DNA from 4 places in the Paenibacillus sp. FSL F4-0243 genome. Region 1 is predicted to be linked to each of the others. Evidence: riboswitches for the same ligand, from Rfam matches in the RefSeq annotation. Region 1 holds a riboswitch; each other region holds the start of a gene.
The links. A riboswitch is a leader RNA that binds a small molecule or an ion and turns the genes downstream of it on or off. The one in region 1 is predicted to bind cyclic di-GMP.
Positions count from the first base shown of each region.

Region 2: it holds a riboswitch for cyclic di-GMP, as region 1 does, so the genes downstream of both, NSS87_RS05615 (EAL domain-containing protein) here and NSS87_RS04780 (glycosyl hydrolase) in region 1, are expected to answer to the same signal.
Region 3: it holds a riboswitch for cyclic di-GMP, as region 1 does, so the genes downstream of both, NSS87_RS03205 (transglutaminase-like domain-containing protein) here and NSS87_RS04780 (glycosyl hydrolase) in region 1, are expected to answer to the same signal.
Region 4: it holds a riboswitch for cyclic di-GMP, as region 1 does, so the genes downstream of both, NSS87_RS10755 (DUF6612 family protein) here and NSS87_RS04780 (glycosyl hydrolase) in region 1, are expected to answer to the same signal.

Region 1 is NZ_CP150151.1:1,098,544-1,101,741, forward strand. It holds gene NSS87_RS04775 (sugar phosphate nucleotidyltransferase) at 1-1,116, shown strand, start outside; cyclic di-GMP riboswitch class I at 1,253-1,332, shown strand; gene NSS87_RS04780 (glycosyl hydrolase) at 1,345-2,895, shown strand; gene NSS87_RS04785 (glycosyl hydrolase) at 3,049-3,198, shown strand, end outside.
Region 2 is NZ_CP150151.1:1,255,229-1,258,426, reverse strand. It holds gene NSS87_RS05615 (EAL domain-containing protein) at 1-1,714, opposite strand, end outside; cyclic di-GMP riboswitch class I at 1,834-1,920, opposite strand; gene NSS87_RS05610 (Zn-dependent hydrolase) at 2,154-3,198, opposite strand, start outside.
Region 3 is NZ_CP150151.1:718,623-721,820, forward strand. It holds gene NSS87_RS03190 (glycosyltransferase family 2 protein) at 1-369, shown strand, start outside; gene NSS87_RS03195 (GtrA family protein) at 359-763, shown strand; gene NSS87_RS03200 (class D sortase) at 798-1,448, shown strand; cyclic di-GMP riboswitch class I at 1,573-1,653, shown strand; cyclic di-GMP riboswitch class I at 1,762-1,842, shown strand; gene NSS87_RS03205 (transglutaminase-like domain-containing protein) at 1,856-2,665, shown strand; rRNA gene NSS87_RS03210 (16S ribosomal RNA) at 3,037-3,198, shown strand, end outside.
Region 4 is NZ_CP150151.1:2,465,120-2,468,317, reverse strand. It holds gene NSS87_RS10760 (serine hydrolase domain-containing protein) at 1-28, opposite strand, end outside; gene NSS87_RS10755 (DUF6612 family protein) at 329-1,177, opposite strand; cyclic di-GMP riboswitch class I at 1,295-1,386, opposite strand; gene NSS87_RS10750 (RNA polymerase sigma factor) at 1,591-2,109, shown strand; gene NSS87_RS10745 (DUF4179 domain-containing protein) at 2,093-3,198, shown strand, end outside.

The DNA of each region.
Region 1 (3,198 bases):
GATACTTTTCCGGCTATCGCCTTAACAGCTACCTATCTTTATTCAGTGGCAGGTGTTTCTCCAGCGGAGACGGTAGCAATATTGCCTGTTGACCCTTATGTAGAAGCATCCTTTTTCGATACCATAGCTATGCTTGAGGGGACCATGCTGGAAAGTGGAGCAAATCTGGCACTAATGGGTGTTGTTCCTGAACATGCCTCAGAGAAATACGGATACATTATTCCTACCACCGAAGAGGCGGGGGAAAATGGTTTTATGAAGGTGAGTCACTTTCAAGAGAAACCAGACCGCATACAAGCAGAACAGCTCATCGAACAAAATGCCTTGTGGAATTGCGGAGTGTTTGCCTTCCGCTTAGGGTACTTGTTAGATATTTTGCAGCGTAAAGGGTTGCCTTTAGGATATGAAGAATTGCAGAAGCAGTATAAGCTATTGTCTTCCATCAGCTTTGATTATGAAGTGGTGGAGAAAGAAGAACATATTGTAGTACAGCCGTATGATGGATTCTGGAAGGATCTTGGAACGTGGAATACGCTGACAGAGGAAATGAGCAGCAAGCATGTAGGAAAAGGTTTTGTAACGGCGGATTCTGAGGGGACTTGCTTGATTAATGAGCTGGATATTCCGATTACGGTAATTGGTGCGAAGGATCTGATCATTGCGGCTAGCCCGGATGGGATTCTAGTTACCCATAAAGCTGAGAGCCCACGGATTAAAGAAGTGCTGAAGACCTTTGAACAAAGACCGATGTACGAGGAACGCCGCTGGGGCCATTACAAAGTTATTGATTATGTGAAATATGATGAAGGCAATGAAGTGCTGACCAAACGGATTTTTATATCCGAGGGGAATAATATCAGCTATCAATTACATCGCAAGCGTAGTGAAATTTGGACAATCGTCAGCGGCGAAGCAAGTATTGTGCTGAATGAGAAAAAACATAATGTGAAGGCTGGGGACGTGGTACGTATACCGGAAGGGACGAAGCACGCGATCCTTGCTTTGACGGATGTCGAGTTTATAGAGGTACAGACGGGTTCTGAATTAGTAGAAGAAGATAACATTCGTATTACTTTAGACTGGAATGATATAGAACTACAACAATTCATTTCATAGGTCTAACCTATCTATTTAACCAATCCAAAATTTCTTGAAACAGGTAAATTGACTCAATTATCAAAAAAAGTCATAAAAACACTAAATATATCATTAATTGTCGTCGATACTTACGGTAAGAGAGATTATTTCTCTTAAATTGAAAAGGCAAACCTATCGAAAGGTAGGGACGCAAAGCTATAGGGCCTTCGAAAGAGTGGCAGCCTGGCTACCGAAAGGGAGATTATTTTGAAAGCTTACCGTACGTATCGATTATTTGGCGCATTTCTGTCACTCGTCTTGTTTCTGACTGCACTTCCGCTTACTGTTGGAATTTCGCCGTCTGTTGTCATAGCTGCTTCAAATTCTGGAACGCCAGTTACCCCAGGAGCCTCACCTGAAGCCGTAAAGCTGCTTAACTATTTTTACTCGATCTCAGGAAAAGGTATTATTGCTGGTCAACATGACTATTTAGAAAGTCCAGATGAAATTAACAATATGCTGAAGGGAAGCAGCGGACAATATGCCGCTCTTCACGGTTATGAACTGGGCGCGATCAGCGGTCAGTCAGAAGGAACGATGGCCTGGCAGCGTCAAAATGTGGTGAACAGCGCGATCAACTGGAATAAAGCGGGCGGGATCGTAGCTATGACTTTTCATGCTAACCTGCCGGGCACCTCTTATGACTGGGATAATGTGAAAAAAACACTTAGTCAGAATGAGTTCGATAGTTACGTTACACCGGGTACCAAGCAATATAACAATCTGATCGCTGAGCTTGATAAGGTGGCAGTCTCCCTAAAAAGCTTGCGCGATGCCAATGTTCCGGTGCTTTGGAGACCCTATCATGAAATGAACGGGAACTGGTTCTGGTGGGGGAAGAAAAATAACTTTTCTAAACTTTGGAATATTATGTATGACCGTTTTGTTAACGTTCATAAATTAAATAATTTGTTATGGGTATGGAGTCCGAATGCTCCCAATGTTTGGTCAGATCCTTATGCGCTAACTTATCCAGGTGCTGATAAAGTAGATATTCTGGCAGCAGATATATACGAAAATGATTACCAGCAAAAATACTATGACAGCTTGTTGAGTCTAGCCGCAGGCAAACCGATTGCGATCGGGGAGAATGGTGAAATGCCTAATCTGGAGAAGCTTCAGCAATCACAAAGTAAATGGACGTATATGATGAGCTGGGGAAAAATGCTTTACGAGAATAACAGTGCAGATACAATTAAAACATTTATGAATAGCAACTATACCTTAACTAGAGATAAATTAAATACTAGTCTGGTACCGACACCTAGCGCTGCACCAGCGCCGGCACCTCCCGAAGAAGAGGGTGAGGCAGCAATTCCTCTTGTGAAGGGGCTTGCAGGAGAATATTACAACAACATACAGCTATCGGGAACAGCAGCTCTTACTAGAACTGATGCAATTATCGATTTCAATTGGCGGCAAGGATCGCCGGATGCCGCCCTCGGGATTGATCGTTTCTCCATACGTTGGAGCGGTAAAATTAAGCCATTATATGATGAGCAATATACATTTTACACTACCTCAGATGATGGCATCCGTGTGTGGGTGAATGGGCAATCCGTGATTGATAGTTGGACTAAGCAAAGTGGTACTGAGCGTAAGGGTAATATAACGCTGAAGGCTGGCCAGCTATACGATATCAAGGTGGAGTATTACGAAAATGAAGGCGATGCGAGAGTCCGCTTGATGTGGGAAAGTACTAGTCAAGCTAAAGAGACAGTTCCAGCAAGTGCACTTTATCTTCCGGATGTCTCCTGATTGATGAAAATTAAAGGTCGATCCTTAGTGGCTCTGCGTTATTGCAGAGCTACTAAGCTATAGTCCTCATTAGGTCAGAAGACGATTGTCCGATAACAGGTATGTTTATTTAGCACCTGTGGAGGCAGTACAGCTACCGAAAGGAGGATTTATTTGCGTAAATATTATAAGCAAAACAGATTGTTGTTTACTATATTACCGGTGTTTATTATTTTTTCCTTGCTGCCTTGGGGAGAGGTTAAGGGTCTTCCGAAGGCTATGAGTGTTTCTTCCGCTCTTCCTCCGGCTATACCAAGCAATCCA
Region 2 (3,198 bases), 160 kb from region 1:
ATTTACTCAACATGATACATACTGATTTAAACACCATTAAATCTAATTTCACGATAAAGCGATTTCTCTCAAATATGGGGATAAATACTGCAGGAGATATAAGTCCCTTCTGAGGATCATTCCATCGAACCAATGCCTCAGCGCCATGAAAACTGTTCACTCGCAGATCCATTTTCGGTTGTAAATATACTATAAATTCACCATTTGTCATGGCAGCATCCATCTTTCTTACGATGTCTTGCTCTTCGTGTATCTGCAATAGCAATTGTTCGTCAAAGAAAGCGCATGAGCTCTTGTATCCACCTTTAATGGACTTACAAGCGATTCCTGCTCGGTCAATACATGTGAGGATATCGCTCTGACGATCATCTATACAGTAAATTCCACAATTAATCACTAGCCTAAAACCTTCTTCATTTCCAAACGTATAGTCGCTCATTTGTTCAGTAAGTACTTGTATACGGATGAATAATTCCGCCTTATTGTCATACGAAGTGAAAAGAATAAAACGATCACCCCCTAAGCGTCCAATGACATCCTCGTCTAATGTGTTTGCTGTTAAGCTATTAGCCACTTGAATCAAAATGCTATTTCCTTCATGAAAACCGACAATTTCATTTATGTATTTAAATTGTTCAATATCAAATTGCAACACAGCAAACTTTGTATTCTGTTTCTCTTTAAGTAAATACTGAGCATCTATAACAAATTTATTCGTTCTAGGAAGATGTGTTAACTCATCCTCAAAGGCAATCCTCTCCATCTGTTTCCTAATTTTGCTCTTATTTAATAGAATGTTAACAAATATGATCAATAATAAGACAAACATGATTACACATAATAAAAAAGTCGCCTGACTCATTTGAGACGCTTTGGCCATGATCACATCTTTCGGTATCACGGAGAGAATATACCAGTCCTCAACCCCCTGAATGCCAGAATAACCAACCATTTTGCTATCTCCGTTAATCCAAAATATTCCTACTCCAGATTTTTTTGCGGTTATGTTCTCTTTAAAGATTTGCAGTTGTTTCTTATTTCTAGAATCAATACTTATACTTTCGAATATGTTATCAATTGACTTATCCTCTTCGAGATTCTTCGATTTGATAATGACTTGTCCCTTTTGATCAATGATTTGAGAATAACCATGACCTTTAAAGAAGGAAACTGCAAGAGCATCATAAAGATCCTGTGTATATTTGCTGGCAGATAAAGCACCCTTCACTTCACCTTTAAACTTAAGTGGACTATTGATCGTGATAATTTCTTTATTGGAGATCTTATCTAAGAATGGATCAGAAATACTGCTAATACCCTGAAGAGCTTTTTGGAATCCTACTTCATCTGATACATCAAACATTGTCCCATCTGATGCGTAAGCTTTACCATCTGGGCTGTTGATGCTAATTCGAATAAAATTATATTTTTTATCAAAGTGATGCAGATATTTTTTGGTCTTATCCCAGTCCATATAATTGATTTCCGAAATAGAATCAGCAATTCCATCTAATGAATCTAATCCACCATGTATCATATTTCCAATCGATCTACTCGCATGTATCGTAGCTTCTGATGTAGCAGCAACCGCTTCTTGCTCATAAGAGTTAGCAGTCCATTTTATGAAATAGTAAGAGCACCCCCAAAATATCAACGTTGCCATTATGACGAGGCCTATCATTCTCCATACTCTCAATGGTTGTGTTTGATCCATGTACTATCATCCTTTTTCCGATTTATTACGTTTTTATTAGAAAACGAATTAAAAAAAGCCGCTATCAGAATGATAACGGCTGCATATGCATCAAAAAATAAGATCAAGAAACTCCAACTGCATGCAACCGGCTGTCATATCTATATGTAGATTTAGACCCTATGGCTTTGTGTCCCTACTTTTCAATAGGTTTACCAATATTCTGTTTTAACTATTATTAGTCATAAATACTCTATTAATAATAGGTTGCCTCCAAAAGACCTATTTCCGTAGTAAATTTTAATTTTTCCATGGGAAAATTTTCACAAATATCAATGTTAACTTTAATATAATATTTATTAATGTAAAGCAACAATTCTGCGAACAATTATAAAATTAGATACTAAAGCCCAATGTAACATTTAAATATGTCACATTGGGACTTATTTCTCAACACGAACTATGTTTGTCTTACACACGCATAACGAAGAACAGCTTCTTCCAAAATATCAATCCCCATAATGATATCATCCAAGTCTGTATATTCATTGGGATGATGACTAAGTCCATCTACAGAAGGAACAAAGATAAGCCCTACTGGGCAAAGTTTGTTCATGTTCATGGCATCATGCCCTGCACCACTGATCATCCGTTGACTCGATATCCCTTTCTCTTCACAAATCGATTCTAGAACCTGACTGATCTCATCAGATAATAGGACGGGTTCCTCCGAAATAATTTCCGTACTCTCAATTACAAGTTGTCTATTTTCTTGTACTAAGGATATTGTTTGATACAAATGGTCTAACACACGTTGCCTGGATGCCACTGAAGTAGATCTGATATCAATTTTAATTTCTACCTCTCCCGGAACCACGTTCATAGCGCCATTCAAGATATCTATCACCCCTAGCGTCGCAACCGTTCCAAATTCTTGTTCGAGTTTGGCTGCTTTCTCAAGCTCAAGTGCTATTTCTGAGGCACCCAGAAAAGCATCTTTTCTCATATTCATAGGTGTCGTTCCAGAGTGGGATGCCTTCCCTGATATTTGAATATGAAGCCTCACGGGTGCAGCAATTCCAGTCACAATTCCAATTCTTTTATTATTGTTTATTAAGACAGGACCTTGCTCAATATGTAATTCAAAAAACGCTTTTAATTCTTCATTCTCTCTACTCGCCTGATCAATATTGTTATAATCCAGTGCACATAGCGAAAATGCCTTTTCCATGGTAATACCGTCTTTGTCCTTCAAAGATCTATATTTCTCCTTCTGAAATAACCCTGACATTACTTTACTGCCTACTGTTGAAATCCCAAAACGCGAGGATTCTTCACAGGCAAATGAGATGATTTCGATCGGATGATCCGTTTCAATCCCTTTTTCGTTTAGACGTTTGATCACTTCCAAAGCAGCCGTTACACCTACTACCCCATCGTACTTCCCACCTTGGTATACCGTATCCAAGTGAGAGCCCATTACAACGGGTGGGAGCCCTTCTATC
Region 3 (3,198 bases), 380 kb from region 1:
ACTAAGTATCCTCTTAAGAAAATGATTCGTTTTGCGCTGGATGGGATCACTTCCTTTTCGCATAAGCCACTTAAGATTGCTACGTATGTCGGATTCTTTCTTTCCTTCTCGAGCTTTCTCTATTTATTCTTCGTATTGTTTCAAAGAATTTTTTTCACCTCATGGACGGTTCCAGGTTGGGCTTCCATTGTAGGGGTCAATTTGCTCTTTAACGGTATCGTTCTGATGCTGCTAGGTGTAATCGGTGAGTATATTGGACGGATTTATGACGAGTCTAAGGATAGACCGTTGTATATTGTCAGTGAGACCATAGGATATCGTAACGAAGAAGAAGTGGATCGCCGGAAGGATTACAAAGATGTCAGATAAGAACTTTCGGACTGCTTTCATACAGTTTCTCAAATTTAATGCTGTAGGTCTGGTAAATACCCTCATTGATTTCGTAATCTTCACATTACTGAACTCACTTGGGATGGTATATGCGTTGGCACAGGTGATTTCTTATAGTGCAGGGACAGCGAACAGCTTTATTTTGAATAAAAAAGTAACCTTCAAGGATCGTGATCGTGGTAATAAAGAGGGTTTTGATAAGACGCAGTTGCTGAAGTTTATCGTACTGAATCTGGTAGTACTCGGAATATCGCTGTTGCTAATGCATCTGTTGACTGACAAACTAGGCATTCAAGTGTTGATCTCTAAGGTATTAGTAACGTTTGTGACGGTGATCATTAACTTCTTCGGAAGTCGTAAATGGGTATTCTAAAGTTCAGTAGAACCAATCTACGGAGGTGAAAATCATGCGTAAATTCTCGTATGTGCTCATACTGGCGGGGATCCTTATCATGCTCTATCCAAAAGCTAACGAATGGTATAACGACTGGCAGCAGGATAAGCTATTAGAATCAGCTGAACTGAGCACCAGTGAAAGTACTCCACCACCTGATCTAAAGAGCAGATATGCCGAGGTCACTCAGCTACTAGCTGAGGAATCAGCTTTAGATGCACAAGCACAGCCGCAAGAAACAGAAAAGCCGGAACCGGAAATTGAAGTGGGTGGCAAAGTTATCGCATTAATTGAGATCGATAAGATCGATCTGAAGCTGCCAGTATTAGAAGGGGCTACTAAAGCGAATATGAAGCATGCGGCGGCCCATATGAAAGAAACAACTCCAATAGGAGAAATAGGGAACGCCGCAATAGCTGCACATAGAGCTAGAACTACGGGCAGATTGTTTAACAGATTGAATGAGGTTGTGATTGGGGATACGATTTCGGTAAAGACTAGCGATCAGACCTATAATTACGAGGTTTATGATATTTCTGTTGTACTTCCTAGTGATGTGTCTGTTCTAGACGGGAATAACAAAGATAAAATTCTTACTCTAATTACGTGTGACCCACTAGTAGATCCTACACATCGTTTGATTGTTCATGCCAAGCTTTCCTAATCGTTGACGAGAAATAACAAGAGAATTCAAATACAGAGAAATAACTATAAAATAATAGTAAATCTAGCAATTTTGTTCTTGTTTACGAGGATAAATATGGTAGTATAAGACTATAAAAGCTAAACACGATAAACGGCAAACCTATCGAAAGGTAGGGACGCAAAGCTAAAGGGCCTTCCCGTAAGGATGGCAGCCAGTTACCGAATGAAGAGGCTTTTTTTGTTTTTATAAAATATATAAGAATCTTAGATTCATATTTCTACTTGGACTGATTCTCTTAATTTGTCTAGTGAAATTAGAACAGATAGAGCTTATACGATAACGGCAAACCTATCGAAAGGTAGGGACGCAAAGCTAAAGGGCCTTCCCGAAAGGATGGCAGCCAGCTACCGAAAGGGGTTTTATCCGTGAAAAAGGTTTATTTTATGATGGTGGCGCTGTTCGTACTGATTACTGCGGTTCCGGTAAGCACAGCTCAAGCCGCAAGTGTAGATGCAAGCTGGTTGATTACATCGAAAGTGGCTCAAGGTGTTATTGGAATTAACTATGATATTCCGAAAGATAAAAGAATCAAACTCATGATCACTAAAGACAACAGCAGCTATACATATAACTTATATGCTTCTGGACAAGCTGAGGACTTCCCTTTACAACAAGGTAATGGTACTTATAAGGTTTCTGTTCTTGAGAACACAACCGGCAATAAATACAAAGCGTTATATTCCGAAGTAGTAGACGTAACCATGAGTGACTCGAATTCCGTATATTTGGGCTCCGTACAGAATGTGAAATGGAGTTCTTCTGATAAAGCGATCCTTAAGGCAAAAGAGCTTACAAAAGGCAAAACAACAGATGAAGAGAAAGTTAAGGCAATCTATAACTATATAGTTGCTAATGTACAATACGATTATTCTCTTGCTAATAATGTAACAACAGATTACATTCCGAACATTAACAACACTTTGAATACTAAAAAAGGAATCTGCTATGACTATGCTTCTCTTTTTGCCGCAATGCTGCGTAGTGTAGATGTGCCTGCTAAATTGGTGATGGGGAATACTAGCTACGTTACGCAATACCATGCATGGAATGAAGTGTTGATGGATGGGAAATGGGTTACTATTGATACAACGGTAGATGCATCGTCAGCGAAGAGTAAGAAGAATACGGATTTTATTAAGGCTTCAAGTAAGTATACTGCAGCAAAATACTATTAATTTGCATCGCTAGATTCATAACTCTATTAAATAAACAACCAGCTTAATTATTAAGCTAGTTGTTTATTTTTCTATTAGGGGTTGCTTTTCTATGAATAGATAGGTTATTATAGTTAAGCGTTGTTAGACAGCGTACAGGCAATGTTTGAGAGAGTTATATAAATGGCTTTCGAAAAATAAAGCTTGCATTACTGAGAACAACATGATATATTATAAGAGTTGCTGCTGAGACATTGAACGGCGCCAACGAGAACTTGATCTTTGAAAACTGAACAACGAGTGAGTAGGAAATCACGAAAGTGATATCCAAAATTAGAGAATTAATTTTCTCGTCAGATGTTTCAAAATGAGCATATCGCTCTTTTCAATACTAATTGGAGAGTTTGATCCTGGCTCAGGACGAACGCTGGCGGCGTGCCTAATACATGCAAGTCGAGCGGAGTTATTTTGAAAGCTTGCTTTCAAAATAACTTAGCGGCGGACGGGTGAGTAACACGTAGGCAACCTGCCCCTTAGACTGGGATAACTACCGG
Region 4 (3,198 bases), 1.4 Mb from region 1:
GCTTGCTAAGCTCTGTGGATGATAACATGATTCGCACTCCCCCTATCAATCATTAAAAAGAATAGTAATTCTCAAAAATGTAAATTTACACCTAACCTATAATACCTTTTCAATATAATAGTTACAACATGATATTTCATACACTATTAAATTAATTCAGATTATTAATCACATAAATAGCATGTACTAAAATCCTAATAATTGGTAGGTCAATTTTATATTTATTTATTTTTTACATATCTCACTTCCTGTTGGCTACTGTCATGAATGGAGTAAAAAGCGCTGTTCTACTGAACAGCGCTTTTTACTCCATATGAAAACGACCTTATTATTCTAGTTCGGCGGGCTTTACAATGGTTGTACCTTTGTTATTCTTGGAATACTTAGCTTCGATTTTCGTGTTGTATGTATCCTTTTCTCCATCACTTATCAGCACATAACTCAGATCGACTGTCAGTTTTTCCGTCTGCCAGGTCTTAGTATTGACGAATAATTTCCACGTTACGCTTTTGGGTTGAACTGTCTCACCATCCCAGAGGTTCTCCTGGTCATAGAGTTTGATTATTCCCTTAGCTGCTGTCGGATCGGTTACCGTGAACTGCAGGACGGTCTGAGCACCAGCAGTGCTGACTTTCATAGATTTTTTATAATTTTTTACCGAATCAAGCATGGAAACAGGATCGTATTGACCTTTGGAGTAAAAAGAATCCCACTCCATCTTCTCCAGTCCAATCCAATACTGCGCATCAGGATCGATTGGCTCACCGTCATCGTCGTAACCTTCATCTTCAGATTCATCGATCAGTTCACTTCCGTCTACAAGATAGTAAAACTCCTTGTCATTGGCATATAGACTGTACGTTGTTTCTAAAAGACTACTATCAACGGTGCCGGCTGCAGCAAAATTCGGCAGTCGATTAATATCCAGCTTCAGTGTGTTAGTGTTGCTGATACGTACCCCACCGCTCTGAATATCCTGTTTTTTGATCACATCTAAGTGAAAATTCTTTATTGCTTTAGAGGCTGCCGTTACTTTGCTAATCATTTGATCCGCGGTTACTGCTGTTGTGGTAGCGGCAGACACGACTTCAGGATTAGACATCCATCCGATCGTTCCGGACAGCAATAAAGCACCTACTGCCAAACTAGTGCCTATTGTTTTGAAAAAACTGTTCATGTACTTCCCCTTTCGGCCCCTTGCGATAATGTAACGCCGTATAGGTCGAAATAATAAAAGAGCTCAAAATTGACTACATATTCTTAGAGCTATCCTTTATGCATCATAAGACATCCCTATGGCGGCCTGGCGATCATTTCCTTCTGTAGAAAGGCTTTAGACCCATGGCTTTGTGTCATCATCTTTCGATGATTTTACCTTTAACGCGGACATTCAATTAGTTTTAATTAGCTTACGGACGCATGTCCCACCGCTAATTTTATCATGGTTATAATTACCTGTAAACGACTTATCTTCCATTCAAATTCGCTATGATGCTCAGAAGAAATACTTCACTCAAAATGAAAAATGAACGATTACATACGCTTATAAGTCTTATTAATGAGAACAGCAAAGACAGGGGGTGCAGCAAAATGTGTGACCGAGAAATTTTCGAGCTCTATAAAGAACAAGTATATTATTTTTGTTACTACTTAATGAAAAATCAGGCAGATGCAGAGGATATTTGCCAAGAGGTATTTGTAAAGGTTATCTTAGCGGATAAGTCTAAGGTAAGAAACTTGAAATCTTGGATTTTACGAATTGCTTCGAATGAGTGCAACAGTGTGATTAAAAGGCGTAAGACAGGGTGGATGAAAGAAGTACGTAATTATTTACTATCCAGGTCTGAGGAATCAAACCCTGTAGAAAAACGGTTGGATCGACAGGAAACTAAAAAAGAATTACAAGGGTTATACAGTCAGCTTCCCGACAAAATCAGAATGGTAGTAGTCCTTCGTTTTATAAACGAATTGACTGTACCCGAGATCTCTAAAGTTATGAGCATACCCGAAGGAACTGTAAAATCCAGACTGAACAAGGGACTTAAAATACTAAATAGAATGGGTGGAACCCAACTAAAGGAGCTGAATAGTAATGAGTCTCTATATTGAAAAAGATAAACATATTCCCCGACCGGATTATGATTTGATGTGGACTGCCATAGAACAAGAAGCATATACACGTCAAAGAAATCTGCATTCCTCCCAGAATACTCCTAGGTCTAATAAAAAGGTTATTCCTATCAGTATTGTCTTCTCTTGCCTCTTACTTGTAGCCATTCCTGTATTCGCTAGTATGACGATTAATTGGGATAAAATTGGTGGTCGAAGTGTGAGCAATGCATTAAATAATGGCATCGGTCAACAGTATAATCTTCAAACTTCCAGTTCAGGAGTAACAATGAATTTGAACGGTGTTGTAACTGATGGAGAAAAAATGAAAATGCTGTTATCACTTGATACTAAATCTGATCTATCCCAATATACTGGATTTGCTACAGAGAAAAACATCATGACTAGTGAGTCCGGTGCCAAGGCAAAGGTATACGGTTATTTAGAATACGATCCTGAAAGCCAGAAACTCATTGGAGTATATGAGACACCTGATACATTAAAGGATGATAAAAAGGACTACAGGTTTGAAGCACGGAATCTCATTTTTTACAGTGATCGGAATATTCCCTTACAATCTAATCATCAAGCAGGAGATACAATTGATACGGGAGTTAAGCAATACCCAAGCATTCAAATCGAATCCGTTCGACAAGTTTCCAATCAAACCATTATCCGTTACAAAGTCGCTGCATCACCATCTGACTTAGGACGGGGTAACCCACATTTGGTAGTTAGTACTGCAGGTCAAGAGAATGAGGCAATTCCAACCATCATGCCTAACGAAGGATCGGATTTATTTATTGAACAGGTTTTCAATATAACTGAATCAGATTGGAAGGAAGCTAGTCTTCATTTTAGTTACATTGAAGAAGCGAAACGAATTTCAGGTACGTGGAAGTTCGATTTTAAAGCAGATGGACAAAAAGCAAGTGAGGCGATTTACACTAAGAAACTGTATAACAGTCCTGAATTTCAAGAAAAGACCGGTATAACCTTAGATCAGCTAGTGGTTACCCCTTTGGATATCCAAATTCTAATAGATGAAAATGATTCGCTTAATAAAGGAATTGTCCACTATAATACCGC